DNA from 3 places in the Peribacillus sp. FSL H8-0477 genome. Region 3 is predicted to be linked to each of the others. Evidence: riboswitches for the same ligand, from Rfam matches in the RefSeq annotation. Region 3 holds a riboswitch; each other region holds the start of a gene.

The links. Region 3 has a riboswitch for S-adenosylmethionine ahead of MHI18_RS13470 (hypothetical protein). Riboswitches for the same ligand answer to the same signal wherever they lie in the genome.
Region 1: linked by a shared signal. The riboswitch ahead of MHI18_RS20590 (methionine ABC transporter ATP-binding protein) and the one ahead of MHI18_RS13470 (hypothetical protein) in region 3 are both predicted to bind S-adenosylmethionine.
Region 2: linked by a shared signal. The riboswitch ahead of metK (methionine adenosyltransferase) and the one ahead of MHI18_RS13470 (hypothetical protein) in region 3 are both predicted to bind S-adenosylmethionine.

Annotation. Positions count from the first base shown of each region.
Region 1 covers NZ_JBBODE010000002.1:1,820,904-1,824,009, forward strand. Annotated here, with positions in the region: gene MHI18_RS20580 (pyridoxal phosphate-dependent aminotransferase) at 1-86, opposite strand, end outside; gene MHI18_RS20585 (carbon-nitrogen family hydrolase) at 173-967, shown strand; SAM riboswitch class I at 1,044-1,153, shown strand; gene MHI18_RS20590 (methionine ABC transporter ATP-binding protein) at 1,296-2,309, shown strand; gene MHI18_RS20595 (methionine ABC transporter permease) at 2,299-2,970, shown strand; gene MHI18_RS20600 (MetQ/NlpA family ABC transporter substrate-binding protein) at 2,988-3,106, shown strand, end outside.
Region 2 covers NZ_JBBODE010000001.1:1,613,626-1,616,731, forward strand. Annotated here, with positions in the region: gene MHI18_RS08145 (gamma carbonic anhydrase) at 1-270, shown strand, start outside; gene metK (methionine adenosyltransferase) at 378-1,577, opposite strand; SAM riboswitch class I at 1,799-1,969, opposite strand; gene pckA (phosphoenolpyruvate carboxykinase (ATP)) at 2,265-3,106, shown strand, end outside.
Region 3 covers NZ_JBBODE010000002.1:347,030-350,135, forward strand. Annotated here, with positions in the region: gene MHI18_RS13455 (EamA family transporter) at 1-255, opposite strand, end outside; gene MHI18_RS13460 (DUF5316 family protein) at 515-727, opposite strand; gene MHI18_RS13465 (hypothetical protein) at 1,099-1,317, shown strand; gene MHI18_RS13470 (hypothetical protein) at 1,359-1,691, opposite strand; SAM riboswitch class I at 1,764-1,864, opposite strand; gene MHI18_RS13475 (GDSL-type esterase/lipase family protein) at 2,026-2,751, shown strand; gene purT (phosphoribosylglycinamide formyltransferase 2) at 3,007-3,106, shown strand, end outside.

The DNA.
Region 1 (3,106 bases), 1.5 Mb from region 3:
CCTTGTGCCACAGCAGCTCCTACTTTTTGTACAAGAGAAGCAAAAAACTGTGGAGGTAATTGTTGTAGTTTTTTTGAGAGTTCCATGGATTTTCCTCATTTTTTAAAATAGTTGTAATCATCTGCTAAATATTATAACCTTTTGAGTATCTTGTCTATAGGTGGGTGTATCCATGAAAATCGCTTGCATTCAGCTCGACGTAGCATTTGCTGATCCTGAAAAAAATTTTCACAACGTCCAAACGTTTATCGGAAAAGTGGTAAGTGAAGGTGCAGAGCTCGTTGTTTTACCTGAAATGTGGAATACTGCCTATGCATTAACAGAGTTAGAACAACTTGCCGATATCGAAGGAAAGCGCACAAAAAAATTCCTTTCCGATTTAGCACGCAAACATCACATTCATATCGTAGGTGGTTCGGTTTCAACAAAAAAAGGAGATAATTTCTACAACACGATGTATGTGTATACGAATGAGGGAGAGCTAGTAGGGGAATACGATAAAGCACATTTGTTCCGTCTGATGAATGAACATCTCTACCTACAAGCAGGAAATAAGGAAAATGTGTTTTCTCTAGGTTCTATTCAAGCTGGTGGAGTCATATGTTATGACCTAAGATTCCCAGAATGGCTACGGGCGCATGCATTAGCTGGAGCAAAGGTATTATTCGTTCCAGCTCAGTGGCCGTCGACACGCATTGACCATTGGAAGATATTACTTCAAGCCCGTGCAATTGAAAATCAATGTTTCGTTATTGCGGTGAATAGAACGGGTACTGACCCGAACAATCAGTTTAATGGCCAATCCATGATTATTGCACCGTGGGGGAAAGTATTGTGGACTGGCACTGAACATGAAGAATACGCGGTGATTGACGTGGATTTTTCAGTAGTAGATGAAGTGCGCACACGTATACCAGTGTATGAAGATCGTAGACCGTCACTCTACCAACCATTGATTGAAAATTAAAAAAAAGGTTTGACACTCGTTGTGAAACGTCGTAAGATTTAGTTCGAGCAACAAAAACAAAACAACTACATATGGAAACTTATCAAGAGTGACCGAGGGATAGGCCCTATGACGTCCGGCAACCCCCAGCAATAGGCTGGGAAGGTGCCAATTCCTACAGAATGATTTCATTCTGAAAGATAACCCAAAATCCATTTTTCGGTGCCTCTTTCATTATGAAAGGGGCATTTTTTATTTTGTTAAAGAAATTTTTTCTAAAAACTCGACATGTCCTGCTACGTACTGAAGGGGACTTTACGCTTTTCTAATTTGTAAAAAGGAGCTTGTGATGATACGAATAAGCGATTTATCTAAAGGATACAAAACGAAAAATGGTCTGGTAATGGGTGTTGACCGAGTAGATCTCACCATCCCTGAAGGGGAAGTGTTCGGAATTGTGGGGTATTCAGGAGCTGGTAAGAGTTCGCTACTACGTTGTATCAACTTACTTGAAAGACCAACAAGTGGAAAGATAGAAGTGAATGGACGCGATTTAACAAAATTAAAGCGAGAAGAATTACGGAAAGCACGCTTGAAAATCGGTATGATTTTCCAACACTTTCACTTGATTAGTCAAAAGACAGTAGCTGAAAATATTGCATTCGCATTAAGAGCGGCAAACACACCAAAAGAAAAAATGGCATCTCGTGTAGTGGAGCTTCTTGAGATGGTTGGTTTAACTGACAAAAAAGATGTGTTTCCAGCACAACTGAGTGGTGGGCAAAAGCAACGTGTTGGAATAGCACGTGCACTAGCCAATAACCCTTCTTTGTTACTGTGTGACGAAGCAACCTCTGCGCTTGATCCAAACACTACGTTATCCATTCTACGATTGCTAAAAAAGATAAACCGCGAATTAAACATCACGATTGTGTTAATCACGCATGAAATGAATGTAGTAAAAGAGATTTGCGATCGCATGGCAGTTATGCAAGATGGGCGAGTAGTGGAGGAAGGGTCGGTATACGAGATTTTCTCAAATCCAAAAGCTGAGCTGACTAAAGAATTTATTAGTAGCGTGCTGTCATTTGAAGTTCCACAAGCTATTTTGGCTAAAGTTACTGGTAGCATTGTGAAAGTAATGTTTAAAGGTGATGTGGCGGGTGAAGGTGTTATTTCAGATATGGTTCAGCATTTTGATGTACGTGGGAATTTCTTGCACGGCTCGATTGAATACATACAAGAAGTGCCGCTCGGTTTGTTTTTAATGGAAATTCAAGGACATCCGGACAATATAAAAAGAGCTATTACGTATGTGGAAGGACGCGGAGCGCAAGTGGAGGTGATTCAAAATGGGCATTGATTTCCAGCACGTGATTGAATTATGGCCAGACATTCTTAAAGCATTCGGGCAAACAATGTACATGATTGGGATTTCGCTGACTGTTGCGATTGTTATTGGATTACCACTTGGTATTGTTCTATTCATTACTGATCGTGGTTTATTCTTAGAAAATCGATTTGTAAAAGGCACGCTTGGTTTTATTGTTAATATGGTACGCTCCATTCCATTCATTATTTTATTAGTCGCACTTATTCCATTAACCAAATTACTAGTCGATTCAACGATCGGTCCAGCAGCAGCTAGTGTTTCTTTATCGGTTGCGGCAACTCCATTTTTCGCGCGAATTGTTGAAACATCACTCCGAGAAATTGATAAAGGCGTTATCGAAGCTGCAGTTGCAGTAGGAGCGACCCCTTGGATGATTATCAAAGATGTGTTATTGCCAGAAGCAAAGTCGAGCATTGTGCAAGGAGTGACGATGACCATCATTAGTCTAGTTGCTTACTCCGCAATGGCTGGAGTAGTTGGCGGCGGCGGAATTGGCGACTTGGCAATACGCTTCGGATATTACCGTTATGACAATACCATTATGGTTGTCACGGTTGTGATTTTAATTGTTCTCGTTCAAATCATTCAACAGTTGGGTGACTGGACGTCTAAAGCAATAGATAAACGATAAGAGGGAGAGAGACAGAGATGAAAAAAATTATATTTTCGATTATGTTCCTGTTACTAGTAGTGGCTCTTGCAGCATGTGGAGGAAGTGACGATGAAACAAAAGGCAATGTGGATAACAATAAGTCAGTAAAATTAGG
Region 2 (3,106 bases), on a different contig from region 3:
ATTCTTCATAGCTGTAAAGTTAGGAAAGGTGCACTTGTTGGAATGGGCTCAATCATTCTTGATAAAGCTGAAATCGGTGAGGGTGCATTTATCGGAGCCGGCAGTTTAGTCCCTCAAGGAAAAGTGATTCCACCTAACACATTGGCCTTCGGAAGACCGGCTAAAGTCATCCGGGAGCTGACGGAAGAGGACAAACGTGACATGGAGCGCATCGTAAACGAATATGCCGAAAAGGGCCAATATTATAAACACACTGCTCCACTAGAATAAGATATGAATTCCTTACCTGCTAAGAGCTTGATTGTTATAGTATTGATTCAGAAAAGCAGATAATGCAAAAAAAGAAATCTTACCAAGGTAAGATTTCTTTTTTTTGTTTATGCTTTTGCTTGTTCTTTTAAAGAAGCTGCCTTGTCTGTACGTTCCCAAGGAAGATCTACATCTGTACGGCCAAAATGTCCATACGCTGCAGTTTGTTTATAAATCGGTTTACGAAGATCGAGCATTTTAATAATTCCAGCAGGACGAAGATCAAAGTTCGCACTGACTAAGTCCACTAAAATATCTTCATCCACTTTTCCTGTACCGAATGTATCAACAGCGATTGATACCGGCTTAGCTACACCAATAGCGTAAGCAAGCTGTACTTCTACTTTATCAGCCAGACCCGCTGCCACTAAATTCTTCGCTACATAGCGCGCAGCATACGCAGCTGAACGGTCCACTTTTGTCGGATCTTTACCAGAAAATGCACCGCCGCCATGACGAGCATACCCACCGTAAGTATCAACAATAATTTTCCGACCTGTCAGACCTGCATCACCTTGTGGTCCTCCAATTACGAAACGGCCAGTTGGATTAATGAAATATTTTGTTTCAGCATCAATTAACTCGCTAGGCACTACCACATTAATGACATGTTCTTTTAAATCGCGTTGAATTTGTTCCAATGTAACATCAGGACTATGTTGAGTCGAAATAACAATGGTATCTACACGGACAGGCTTGTTATTTTCATCATACTCAATTGTTACCTGAGTTTTTCCATCTGGACGAAGGTAATCTAACGTTCCATTTTTACGGACTTCTGACAGACGACGAGAAAGCTTATGAGCCAATGAAATAGGCAGCGGCATAAGTTCTTCTGTTTCGTTACAAGCAAACCCAAACATCAATCCCTGATCTCCAGCACCAATTGCATTAATTTGATCATCAGTCATTTGGCCTTCACGAGATTCAAGAGCTTCATCGACTCCAGCAGCAATATCTGCTGACTGTTCATCAATTGAACTTAATACAGCACATGTTTCAGCATCAAAACCATATTTTGCGCGTGTGTATCCAATACCAGCAATTGTATCACGTACGATTCTTGGAATATCTACATAGGTAGAAGTAGTAATTTCACCAGCAACTAAAACTAAACCAGTTGTAACAGATGTTTCACATGCAACACGTGCATTTGCATCCTTAGCTAGGATAGCATCCAGAATTGAATCTGAAATCTGATCACAAATTTTATCCGGATGTCCTTCTGTCACAGACTCAGAAGTAAATAAACGACGTTTCTTTGACATTCTTTTGCCTCCTCAAATGTTCTCAGGCTAAGAAAATGAATGGCAGCCATTCACATTATCTTTTCCCATTTTGTTAGACGAAACTCATTCCCAGTTGGTATTATATAATAGAAGCAGAAAGGTTGATGCGAATCATTCATAGTAAAAAAAGAATGATTAAACGCATAAAAACCCTTCCTAGTTTTTGAGGAAAGGTTTGTTGTCTCGAATTGATCCTTTCACTCTTATCGTTCAAGGGTTTTTTTACCTTGCTCAGGTTAGCACCAACACTAAAATGATTTTGAAAATAAACAATTGCTGATAAAAGCAATTTATTGTTTTATCAAAATCAAACATTCTAGCAGGTTGCTGGGTTTCATTGGGCCTGGCCCTCCACCATCTCGGGATAAGAGAATCCGTACAATTTAAAATCATAACGTAATTCTACAAATTCTGTCAATACTTATTTCACATTCAGTAGAAAAAAACTTCTATTTCCACTATCCTCACATTATGTCATAGTACAGAGAAAAAATGGAGTAATACGCTCATATACCCTGTAGATCCTTTCACTAAATTTTGCCGAATTCAAACCAATTCCTCTCAGTAAATACACGAAACGAAACAAATAGTATAGACTATTAAAATCAATGTGTTATACTATTTATAAATTGATTATAAATTCAAAAAAAGGAAGGTATCTCCTATATGAATACGCTTGATATCTCAAATGAGTTACACCAATTATTATCCGGTAACAACATACATGTGCAGCTTTCTGTACCTCAATTAGTGGAAAAAGTATTAAGCCGCAATGAAGGGCAGCTCACGTCAACAGGAGCTGTAAAAGCTGAAACCGGAAAATACACAGGACGTTCTCCTAAGGATAAATATATAGTAGATGAAAAAGCGGTTCATGAAAAGATTGATTGGGGGACTGTAAACCAACCGATTTCTAGTGAAGTATTCGCAAAGTTATACGATAAAGTCCTGCAATATTTAAAACAAAAAGATGAAGTATTTGTTTTCAAAGGCTTTGCAGGTGCCGATAAACAACATCAATTACCCATTCAAATCATTAACGAATACGCTTGGCATAATCTGTTTGCCCATCAATTATTTATTCGGCCAAATGAAGAAGACCTTCAAGATCATTTATCAGAATTTACGGTCATATCAGCACCAAACTTTAAAGCCGATCCAGCCGTAGATGGTACACAGTCTGAAACGTTTATTATTATTTCTTTTGAACGCAGGACGGTATTAATCGGCGGTACTGAATACGCAGGAGAAATGAAAAAGTCCATTTTTTCAGTTATGAACTTTCTTCTTCCTGAAAAAGGGATTCTTCCAATGCATTGTTCAGCCAATGTCGGCCGAGAAGGCGATGTCGCATTATTCTTTGGTCTATCAGGAACTGGAAAGACCACATTATCTGCAGACTCTAACCGAAAATTAATTGGTGATGATGAGCATGGCTGGTCTTCAAACGGCGTATTCAATATTGAAGGCGGCTGCTATGCAAAATGCATCAATCTGTCTCGTGAGAA
Region 3 (3,106 bases):
TCGTAACCCGATATAACCAATTGCCATCGACAAAATGTAGAGTCCTGATACAGGTAAATAAGTGATTAAATCCATAGGATTAAAAGTCAATCCTTTGAATAAAAGGTACCCTGTTGCATGCAAACCCATAACCAAGCCGACCATAATGATGATTTTAATATGGCTGAACTTATCATTACTATCTGTTCCTTTTTTATAAAATAGATCCGCCCCGCCCCATGCAAGTGCTGTGAGTAGAGCAAAAATAAACCACATAATGAATTCTCCTCTTTTTGTTTATTATACAAATATAGCAATGAGATAATTAATTAAAACTCTTAATTATACAACGGATAATAATCACGTCAAGAAGAAGTTTAAATAAGGGTTCATTTAGAACGCACTTTCTCTGGATGCAGAGAAAGGGTTTTTTGAAAGGATTATTTAGCGGGTCAATAGTTATTGATAAAATAAAAAATCAAAAGGCTGCCGACTCTTTCTCAACAGCCTAGAAGCGATATAAATATCTTGAGAATCATATTGTATTTTTAAAATACAACATTCCGCTTATGGCTAGAGAAAGGATGCCTAAAAATCCAGAATAAATGGCTATTCTTGTTCTGGATCTTCTATATGCGGTTGTTTCATTATTGAATGTAGCTCTTTGCTGTTGAGGCGTCGTCCATGCCCCAACTGATATACCGGAGATAATGATACAGACTACACCGACAAAAAAGAAGTACTGCAAATAAACACCCCCTTTCTTCTATTAGTACGTTACATAATCTTATAAGTTTCGCTATTAAGTAAAATGATTGATAAAATACCTACTCTTTCTATTCTGCTCATTTATTTTAAAAACTAATAGGAGTTTCTTCCAATTTTTATTTATTAAAAGATTTATTTTATTTAATCAATCGATTGATTAAACTGGTTAAACCAATGATACATAAGGGTTTTAAAAGTTACAGACAGTTCGTTAATGATTTAGAAAATAAATTATTTAAATAATTTTTAAAATACAGTTTATTTGGGTATATACTTAAAGTAGATGAAGTAGGACAAGTGCTGTACATCGAGTTCCTATTAGTTTTAAAAAACCGTAATGGAGGAATGGAAATGGAAAACATGGCGATGAGTATGATGATGAAGATGTCAATGGAAAGAATGATGACAGAAATGAATGGTATGAAAATGATGATGACTAGAATGCAAGGCATGGAAATGAATGATGAAATGGGTATGGATATGAAAGAAATGATGATGAAAATGCAAGAGTGTGATGAAATGATTTCAACCATGATGCAAATGATGTCAGCTATGAAGGTTAACGCATAAAAAAGATGGAGTATCTCATTAACGAGATACTCCATCTTTTTTTAGTTAGTTATGAACGATTTATCCTCTTGCAGACAGCGGATTTCCCGACTGATTTCCATACGCTGTTGTTTTAAAGTCCAGAGCTTTTCTCCTATTACTTCTGAGATGGCTGAATCATTTCGCAGTTCTTTGTAAAGAGCCAGTATTTCATTATTTACTCGCTCAAAGGACTCCCATAGAGCCTGAATCTCCCAGGTTTTATCTGTTTTCTGATTATGATTTTTTAGTTGTTCAATTATTTCATTTTGCCAATGAATATCACCAAGATCTTTTGCAAAAAGGTAAAGATCTAAGTATTCATCCACGGTTAAAAACGTCTTATTATTTATCATCGATAAACTCTCCTTTTCTATACAAAAAAACTCTCTTCCTAAGAAGAGGGCTTTTGTAAGAAAAGACACCTCCCCTTATCGTCCAAAGCTAAGCTTTGCTGGAATTAGCACCATCACTACGTGTGGTTGCTGAGGTTTCGTCGGGCCAGTCCCTCCACCTCTCTGGATAAGAGATATGTTTTTATTTTATAAGTAGTATTTTGATTATTCTAATAAAAAAAATTGAATTTGTCAATTGAATGTCGAAAAAATTACTTTAGTCCTAAGAAGGATTTTCAATATAAATACTGAATTTGAACTAGTGAACACCAAAAATTATCAAGGGGGAATTATTTTGAATCGAAAACAGAAAACTGCAAGTATCGTGTTAGCCATGTCACTAGTAGTCGGTGTGCCATTTAGTGCTTCAGCAAAAAAAGCTCCTGCACCAGTAAAGGTTGAATATGTGGCATTAGGGGATTCGTTAGCAGCAGGGCTGTCACCGAATGGCTATTTAGATTATGGGTATGTTGATTATATTGCTGATTCATTTGTGGCAAAAAAGTATAAATTAGCAGACTTTGATAATTTCAGCGTACCAGGTTATACATCGGATCGTCTTCTGCTAGATGTAACGAAAAGCAAGAAAATCAGGAAGGAAATTAAAAGCGCTACTCATATTACCATTGATATCGGGGCAAATGATTTACTTGCCAAGATAAATACGGATCCTTCGAAAGCGTCGGAAGCACTTGTCGCTGTTTCTACTAATCTGAATAAGATACTAAAAACAATTGACGGCCTTAATCCAAAGGTAAAGGTTTATGTAATGGGTTACTATAATTGTTTCCCTTATTATCCAGCTGAACAGCAAGCTGCTTTAATGCCGTTGCTAACAGGGCTTAATACGCAAATTAAGTCAGCAGCAGCAGAAAATGGCGACACGTTTGTGGCGACTGACAAAGCGATTGCTAAGAATTATAAAAAGTATCTTCCAAATAAGACGAATATTCATTTGAGTGAATCTGGATATAAAGTGCTTGCAGCTGAATTTTGGAAGGCAATAAGTAAAAAGAAATAATCAGTGAGCTATGAAGAGTCCTCTTAATTGAAGGGCTTTTTTTATGGAAAATTATTTAATCAATCGATTGATTAAATTTGGGGACACCAAAATTTTTCTGTATATAACCAATATGTATTGTACGTTATGAGGTAGGTTTTTTATGTTAATCTAGTATTATAATTGATTTATTGTTGTTAAAAACGAATAATACTAGATTACTTTATTATAATAGTTCGTATATAATGAAAAAGAGAAAAGGGGAGGTTGACTAATATGTATAAAGCTAAGAAAATTTTACTGTTAGGATCTGGAGAATTAGGAAAAGAAGTGATTATTGAAGCACAGCGCCTGGGTGTAGAGACGATTGCTGTTG